2 regions of the Actinoplanes sp. NPDC024001 genome follow, and region 1 is predicted to be linked to the other one. Evidence: riboswitches for the same ligand, from Rfam matches in the RefSeq annotation. Region 1 holds a riboswitch; the other holds the start of a gene.

Region 1 (4,415 bases):
ACCACCCGGGAGACGTCGCCGGGCAGCCCCGCGAGGTCGGCCTCGGCCCGGATCGTGGCGAACGACCGCCGATAGATCTCAGCGCCGTCGCGCACGTACTCCATCAGGGCCTCCTCGCCGCTGCCACCAGGTCCGCCAACTCCCGCCACCGCTCCGTTCCGCCGGCCCCGCTCCGCTGCGCCGGCTCGCCGCCGGGCACATTTCCGCAGGGCGCAGTCTCGCCGCAAACCACGCCGCCGGTCTTCGGCCGGCCGGGCGGAATGCCACCGACGAAGGTTTGATCACTTTCGGCCGGTGCGGGCCGCGCCATCGCCGCTCCGGCCGGGGCAGCGACCGTCGCGCCGCCGGCCGAGCCGGGTGCCGCCTGTGCTGACGCGCCTGTCGGCTCGGCTTGCGAAGCGGTGCCCGGCGGCGTCGCGCCAGCCGGCGCGGGGTCTGCCGGCGGCCTGCCCGGGACCGGGTGCCGGCTCACCTGATAGCCGTCGCTGGTGGCTTCGACGCGCACGTGACGGCCCGCCGGGCTGCCGCACGCCCGCCCGCAGCCCACCCAGTGCACCGGCAGGCCGGCCACGAAGCGGGTCGCCGCGGCGGCGTCCGCACGCACGTCGGCCAGGGATTTCGCGCAGCCGGGGCGGCCGGCGCAGGCGGTCACGCCGACCCAGGGCGACGCGGTCGCGGTCGGCAGGCCGGCCGCGGCCAGGCGCTCGGCCCACTCCACTGCCGCGGCGCGCGGCAGATCCGGCACGATCACCCCGCGCCAGGGCGTGACGACCAGCCGGCCGGCCTCCGTCAAAACCCTCATCGGTACGTCGGTGAGCTGTCCCAACGGCACCAGCGCGCCGACCGCGAACCGTCCGTCCGCACGCTCGCGGACGTCCTTGCCGGGCTGCGCCGGGACGGCCTGATCGGGCTGCTCGAGGATGCCCAGGAGATCACCCGGCTCGGTCACCGGAACAGGCGCCGCCGATGGGATGCCGACCGGGACCAGACCGAGAGCCGCCGCCACCCGTGCGGACACCCGGGCCGGCCCGTCCGCCAGCTCACGTAACCGCCACACCGCCGGCCCACCGCCCCGCTGCTCCGAACGCTCCGTGAGGAAGGCGTGCGCCGCCGCGATGAGAACCGGCACCACCTGCTCGGCACCGACCCGCAGACCGGTGTCGTGGCCGGCGAACCGGACCGCGAAACCCTCCTCCACCGGCACCGCGCTCACGTCTGCCGCGAGCGGGACGTGACCGACGGCGAAGAGGAATTTCCCCGGCAGCCGGGCCAGCTCCGGATCGCCGCAGATCGCGGCGTCCAGCCCGGTCACCAGGGACCGCAGAGCCGCGCCGGCGAGGGGCGGGCAGGCAATGTTCCGTACGTTGTCGTGGGTGATCGAGGGCAGCAGGCCGGCCGAGCGCAGGCCGGCCGCCAGGGTCTCCGCGTGCTCGGCCCGCACTGCTCTGATCTGCAGGTTTGCCCGCGAGGTCAGCTCCAGGCGGCCGTCGCCGAACCGCTCGGTGAGCTCGCGCAGGTCGCGCAGTTGAGCTCCGCTCAGCATGCCCCCGGGCAGCCGGACGCGCGCCAGCAACCCGTCGGCCGCGGCATGCAGCCGCAGCGCGCCCGGGCAGGCATCGACGTCGGCGGTACGGGGCGAAGTCACGGCCCGGATACTACGGGCGGCCCCCGACAGAACCGCATCCTCGGGTCGCAAGCGTCACAGACCCGTCCTCGCCTTGACGCCGGGCACCGGCTACCGCAAAGGTGGTGTCTCTACGAGCGGCGACGCCGCGGAGGAAGCCGGTGCGAGTCCGGCGCGGTCCCGCCACTGTCACCGGGCACACACCCGGGAGCCAGGAACTCCGGTCGCCGTGGTTCCGACTACCCGGGGCGCGGACCCCGAGGGGAGTGCGCGCGTGTTCCTGTTGCTGTCGACCTCCGACACCGACCTGCTCAGCGCCCGGGCCAGCGGCTCGGCCTGGCGCCTGGCCAACCCGGCCCGCACCGGGGTGCCCGATCTGCCCGCCCTGCTCGACGGCGTCGACCTCGTGGTGGTGCGCATCCTCGGCGGCCGCCGGGCCTGGGAGGACGGCCTGGACACGCTGCTCGCCGGTGACGTGCCGGTGGTGGTGCTCGGTGGCGAGCAGGCGCCGGACGCCGAGCTGATGCGGCTGTCCACGGTGCCGGCCGGGGTCGCGGCGGACGCGCACACCTACCTGGCGCAGGGCGGCCCGGAGAACCTCGCCTCGCTGCACGACTTCCTCTCCGACACCGTGCTGCTGACCGGCAACGGCTTCGCGCCCGCGGTCGCCGCGCCGCAGTGGGGCGTGCTGGCCCGCGAGGCCGCGCCGGTGACCGGCCCGGCGACCGTCACGGTGCTCTATTACCGGGCACATCACATGGCCGGCAACACGGCGTTCGTCGAGACGCTCTGCCGGGCGATCGAGGCGAAGGGCGCGCGGGCGCTGCCGATCTACACGGCGTCGCTGCGGACCGCGCCGCCGGAGCTGCTCGCCGAGCTGCGCAAGGCGGACGCGCTGGTGGTGACGGTGCTGGCGGCCGGCGGGACGAAACCGGCGACGGTCGGCGCGGGCGGCGACGACGAGGCGTGGGACGTCGGCGTGCTCGCCGACCTGGACGTGCCGATCCTGCAGGGACTCTGCCTGACCAGCTCGCGGGCCGCCTGGGAGGCGAGCGACGACGGGCTGTCGCCGCTGGACGCGGCGACGCAGGTGGCGATCCCCGAGTTCGACGGACGGATCATCACGGTGCCGTTCTCGTTCAAGGAGATCGACCCGGATGGGCTGTCGGTCTACGTGGCCGACGAGGAGCGGGCGTCGCGGGTCGCCGGGATCGCGGTGGCGCACGCCCGGCTGCGGCACGTCCCGCCCGCCGAGCGCCGGATCGCGGTGATGCTGTCGGCCTACCCGACCAAGCACTCGCGGATCGGCAACGCGGTCGGTCTCGACACGCCGGCCTCCACGGTGGCGCTGCTGGCCGCGCTCGCCGAGCGTGGCTACCGGGTCGGCTCGTTCACCGACTACGACGGGGACAGCCTGATCCACGCGCTGATCGCCGCCGGCGGGCAGGACCCCGACTGGCTGACCGAGGAGCAGCTCGCCGGGAACCCGGTGCGGATCCCCGGTGAGCGCTACGAGCGGTGGTTCGCCACCCTGCCGGAGGACTTTCGGGAGAGCGTCGAGCAGCACTGGGGGCCGCCGCCGGGCGAGCTCTACGTGGACGGCGGCGACATCGTGCTGGCCGCGCTGCGCGACGCGAACGTGGTGGTGATGGTGCAGCCGCCGCGCGGGTTCGGCGCCAACCCGGTGGCCATCTACCACGACCCGGACCTGCCGCCGTCGCATCACTACCTGGCGGCGTACCGGTGGCTGGCCGACGACTTCGGCGCGCACGCGGTGGTGCACGTGGGCAAGCACGGCAACCTGGAGTGGCTGCCGGGCAAGAACGTGGGCATGTCGGCGTCGGACGGCACCGACGCCGCGCTCGGTGACCTGCCGCTGATCTACCCGTTCCTGGTGAACGACCCGGGCGAGGGCACGCAGGCCAAGCGCCGGGCGCACGCCACCCTGGTCGACCATCTGATCCCGCCGATGGCGCGCGCCGAGTCGTACGGTGACATCGCCCGCCTGGAGCAGCTGCTCGACGAGCACGCGAACATCGCAACGCTGGACCCGGCGAAGCTGCCGGCGATCCGGGCGCAGATCTGGACGCTGATCCAGGCCGCCAAGATGGACCACGACCTCGGCCTGGCGAACCGTCCGGACGACGAAGAGTTCGACGACTTCATCATGCACATCGACGGATGGCTGTGTGAGGTCAAGGACGTGCAGATCCGCGACGGCCTGCACGTGCTGGGCGCCGCGCCCGCCGGTGAGGCCCGGATCAACCTCGTGCTGGCGATGCTGCGGGCCCGGCAGATGTGGGCCGGCCAGGTGGCGGCGCTGCCCGGGCTGCGGGAGGCGCTGGGCCTGCCGGAGGACGCGTCGACGGCCGAGACGGACGCGATCGAGGCGCAGGCCCGGGCGCTGGTGACGGCGATGGAGGACCGCGGCTGGCCCACTTCCGGCATTGCGGATTTGTCAGATAAAGCGGAAGTAATCCGCGTGCTGGAATTCGCCGCCCGGGAAATCGTCCCCCGGCTCGCCCGGACCACCGACGAACTGACCCACGTGCTGCACGCCCTCGACGGCGGATACGTTCCGGCCGGCCCCAGCGGCTCCCCGCTCCGCGGCCTGATCAACGTGCTGCCGACCGGCCGCAACTTCTACTCGGTCGACCCGAAGGCGATCCCCAGCGCGCTCGCCTGGGAGACCGGGCAGGCCATGGCCGAGTCGCTGCTGAAGCGCTACCGGGCCGACTACGGCGACTGGCCGCGCTCGGTCGGGCTCTCCGCCTGGGGCACCAGCGCCATG
Region 2 (4,415 bases), on a different contig from region 1:
CGTTCGACTCCGGTGGTGACTATTCCGCGCTGGGCATCCACGGTCAGTACCTCTATGTCAGCCCGGCCCGCCGTACGGTCGTGGTGAAGCTCAGCGACCACGGCACCGAGCAGGACGAGCAGGAGACCTTCGAGGTCCTGCGCGCCCTGCCCGGTTAGGGGGTCAGGCCGGCTCGATCGGCAGCCACAGCTCGCAGGTGGCGGTGCTGAAGTCCTCGGCGCGGTCGAGCACGGCCACCATCGACGGGCCCGGCCGCAGCCGCCAGCGGTTCGACGGGAACCACTCGGTGGCGGTCGCCGCCCAGGTCTGCTGCAGCGCGTCCGGGTACGCCCCGGAGCTGCGGAAGACCGCCCAGGTGCCGGCCGGCACCTCGATGGCGTCGAGGTCGTCGGCCGGTGCGGTGCCGTCGGTGACCGCGACCCCGTGCAGATAGGTCAGCTCGCTGCCCTCCGTACGGTCCTCGTCCAGGTCGTCGGTGACCTGCAGGAGGCCGGCCGGCTCGGTGTTGCTCAGGGCTTTCAGCCGCAGGTGCTCCTCCATCGGCAGCGCGGCGATGTGCTGCTGGATGTGCGGGTTGACGCCGTGGTGGATCAGCGGAACCCGGGTGGCGTGCCCGACGAGGCGGAACGCGGGGTGCTCGACGATGCGGGTGTCCATGGGGGTGCTCCCTTCGACGGTCAGGCGGAACCTGAGTTGTGGTTGGCTGCGAAGGGGGCCACCGTCCCGGCGTACCTCACCGGGCCCGGCGCCGTGCACGGCCCGGAACGCGCGCCCGAACGCCTCTGTCGAGCCGTACCCGTGCCGGACCGCGATGCTCAGCAGATCCCCGGTGCCGCTGATGACGTCGGCGGCCGCGACCGTCATCCGGCGCCGCCGCACGTACTCCGACAGCGGCATGCCGGCCAGCGACGAGAACATCCGCCGCAGGTGGTACGCGGTCGTGCCGAGGTCGCGAGCCACGGCGCCGAGGTCGAACTCCTCGGTGAGGTGCTGCTCCACGTGGTCGACGAGCCGGTTCAGATCCGAGATCATGAGGCCTCCTTCCGCCACCAACTCTGGCCGCCGCCACCCGCGCGGCGCCCGACCGTTCCGGTTCGATCCGATCATCCGCCGCGAGCGATAGTTACCGGATGAGCAGATCTGATTCCGCCCTGCGCGCCGCCGCGCGGATCGGCCCCTACTTCGTGTGGGAGCCCTGGGACGGCACGCCCGGCTGGCGGCCGCTGGCGGATCTGCTGGATCCCGGTGTGGTCACCGATCGGGTCGATGTCGCCCGGCGGAGCCTGGCCCGGATGGGCGGTCTGGAACCCGACGACATCGCCGAGCGGGTGGTCGCCTCCATCGTGTTCCTCGGCCTCGCCTCGCGGCTGCTCTCGCCGCCGCTCGCCGCCGCTGTGGCCGGTGACGCCCTGCCGGGCGCGCGGGCCGACCGGATGTTCTGGCGGCCGGTCGACGGCGGCCCGATGCCGATCGCCTACCGCGATCTAACCGCCGAGACCTGCGCCGGCCAGGATCCCGCGACCGTCGCGGCCGTCCTGACCGGCACCGTCGTGCGAGGACTTGCCGAGCCGATCCTTGAAGTGTTCCGGGACCGCTTCACCCTGTCGCCGCAGGTGTTGTGGGGCAATGTGGCCTCCGCCCTGGGCGGCGCCACCGGCATGATCACCGACGCTGAGCCGGCCCTCGCCGCGCGCACCGCGGCCGTCGTCGGCGCGATGCTGGAGCTGCCTCCGCTGCGCGGCACCGCCACCCTGAACCGGCCCGACCCGGCCCGCGACCGCTGGTTCCTGGTCCGCCGCAACTGCTGCCTCTACTACCGCATCCCGGGCGGCGGCACCTGCGGCGACTGCGTCCTGACCCCCGAGGAGACCCGGCGGCGGCACTGGCGATCGATCTTGGCACGGTGACGCAGCCGACACACCATGTGGGGCTGTGACTTTCGGCAGCCGCCCATATATGGTGTCTCCCGCAGCTGGTTCGGGCAGGCAGTCGAAGCCTGTCCGAGGCAACAGGGAACCCGGTGGGAAACCGGGACTGCCCCGCAGCGGTGAGTGGGAACGACCGCCGTCATGAAGCACTGGGTCCGCGAGGGCCTGGGAAGCGACGGCCAGTAGGCGACCGTACGGTCATGCCCGCGAGTCCGAAGACCTGCCAGCGCGCCGCCCGCCGCCTGGCGTGCGGCGGTCGAAGGTCGCGTGGGACGACCGACGCCAGAACGCCGGCTGCTGCTTGCGGTCCGGTGGCGTCCTCCCGCGTGCCCGACGGCCTTGTCGAGAGGGCGCGAGGAGAGGGCCATGACGGCCACATCGGAGAAGACCGTGGTGCCGGAGCAACGCCGGCACGCGATGCAGGTGCGCAAACGCAACGGCGACCTGGAGACCGTCGACGTCAACAAGATCGTCAAGGCGGTGGAGCGCTGGGTCGCCGACCTCGGCGAGGTCGAGCCGCTGCGTGTCGCCACCAAGACCATCAGTGGTCTCTACGACGGCGCCACCACCGCCGAGCTGGACAAACTGTCCATTCAGACGGCCGCCGAGCTGATCGGCGAGGAGCCGCAGTATTCCAAGCTCGCCGCCCGGCTGCTCGCCGCGTTCGTGGACAAGGAGGTCCGCGGACAGCAGGTGGCGAGTTTCAGCCAGTCCATCCGGTACGCGCACACGCTCGGCCTGATCGGCGACGAGACGGCCGCGTTCGTGGCGAGCAACGCCCGCAAGCTGGACGACGCCGTCGACCCGGCCGGTGACCTGCGTTTCGAGTACTTCGGCCTGCGGACCGTCGCCGACCGCTACCTGCTGCGCCACCCGCAGACCCGGCAGGTCGTGGAGACCCCGCAGTACTGGCTGCTGCGCGTCGCCTGCGGCCTGTCGCAGACCGCCACCGAGGCGATCGGCTTCTACCGGCTGATGTCGTCGCTGGCCTACCTGCCCAGCTCACCGACGCTGTTCAACTCGGGCACCCGGCACACCCAGATGTCGTCGTGCTTCCTGGTCGACTCGCCGAAGGACGAGCTGGACTCGATCTACGAGCGGTACCACCAGGTCGCGAAGCTGTCGAAGTTCTCCGGCGGGATCGGCATCTCCTGGTCGCGGATCCGCGGCCGGGGCGCCCTGATCCGCGGCACCAACGGGAAGTCCAACGGCATCGTCCCGTTCCTCAAGACGCTCGACGCCGGTGTCGCCGCGGTCAACCAGGGCGGCCGGCGCAAGGGTGCGGCCTGCGTCTACCTGGAGCCGTGGCACCCGGACGTCGAGGAGTTCCTGGAGCTGCGCGACAACACCGGTGAGGAGTCGCGCCGCACCCACAACCTCAACCTGGCGAACTGGATCCCGGACGAGTTCATGCGCCGGGTCGAGGCCGACGGCGACTGGTCGCTGATCGACCCGTCGGACGCCCCAACGCTGCCGGACCTGTTCGGCGACGAGTTCACCGAGGCCTACCGGGCAGCGGAGAAGAAGGCGGTCAAGACCGTCAAGGCCCGCGACCTGTACGGCCGGATGATGCGCACCCTGGCACAGACCGGCAACGGCTGGATGACCTTCAAGGACCGCTCCAACAGCCTGTCGAACCAGACCGGCGCCCCCGGCAACGTCATCCACCTGTCGAACCTGTGCACCGAGATCCTCGAGGTCAACAACGACGACGAGACGGCCGTCTGCAACCTCGGCTCGATCAACCTGGGCGCGCACACCAGCGCCGAGGGAGTCGACTGGGAGAGGCTGCGCGAGACGGTTCGCACCGCGGTCGTCTACCTGGACCGGGTCATCGACATCAACTACTACCCGTCGCCGCAGGCCGCGGCGTCGAACCCGCGCTGGCGCCCGGTCGGCCTGGGCCTGATGGGCCTGCAGGACGCGTTCTTCACGCTGCGGCTGCCGTTCGACTCGGCCGAGGCCCGGGAGCTGTCCACCCGGGTCCAGGAGGAGATCTTCCTGACCGCGCTGGAGTCCTCGGCCGAGCTGGCCTCCCGCTTCGGCGCTCATCCCGCCTATCCGGAGACCCGCGCGGCCCGGGGCGACCTGCACCCCGACCTGTGGGGCGCCGCGGTGTCGCAGACCGAGCGCTGGGACGCGCTGCGCGCGTCGATCGCCGAGCACGGCCTGCGCAACTCGCTGCTCATCGCGATCGCGCCCACGGCGACGATCGCCTCGATCGCCGGCTGCTACGAATGCATCGAGCCGCAGGTCAGCAACCTCTTCAAGCGCGAGACCATGTCCGGCGAGTTCCTGCAGATCAACACCTATCTGGTACGGGAGCTGAAGGCCCGCGGCCTGTGGACCGCCGCGATCCGTGAGCAGATCAAGCGCGCCGAGGGCTCGGTGCAGGCGATCGCCGAGATGCCCGCCGACGTGCGCGAGCTCTTCCGCACCGCGTGGGAACTGCCGCAGAAGGCGCTGATCGACCTGGCCGCCGCCCGT

Evidence for each region. Region 1 has a riboswitch for cobalamin ahead of cobN (cobaltochelatase subunit CobN). Riboswitches for the same ligand answer to the same signal wherever they lie in the genome.
Region 2: it holds a riboswitch for cobalamin, as region 1 does, so the genes downstream of both, AB0F81_RS10440 (ribonucleoside-diphosphate reductase subunit alpha) here and cobN (cobaltochelatase subunit CobN) in region 1, are expected to answer to the same signal.

What each region holds. Positions count from the first base shown of each region.
Region 1 is NZ_JBEZZB010000023.1:4,642-9,056, forward strand. Features, by position in the region: gene AB0F81_RS11780 (precorrin-8X methylmutase) at 1-107, opposite strand, end outside; gene AB0F81_RS11785 (precorrin-3B synthase) at 104-1,645, opposite strand; cobalamin riboswitch at 1,731-1,868, shown strand; gene cobN (cobaltochelatase subunit CobN) at 1,899-4,415, shown strand, end outside.
Region 2 is NZ_JBEZZB010000020.1:2,179-6,593, forward strand. Features, by position in the region: gene AB0F81_RS10425 (serine hydrolase) at 1-158, shown strand, start outside; gene AB0F81_RS10430 (AraC family transcriptional regulator) at 163-1,032, opposite strand; gene AB0F81_RS10435 ((2Fe-2S)-binding protein) at 1,131-1,907, shown strand; cobalamin riboswitch at 1,957-2,171, shown strand; gene AB0F81_RS10440 (ribonucleoside-diphosphate reductase subunit alpha) at 2,295-4,415, shown strand, end outside.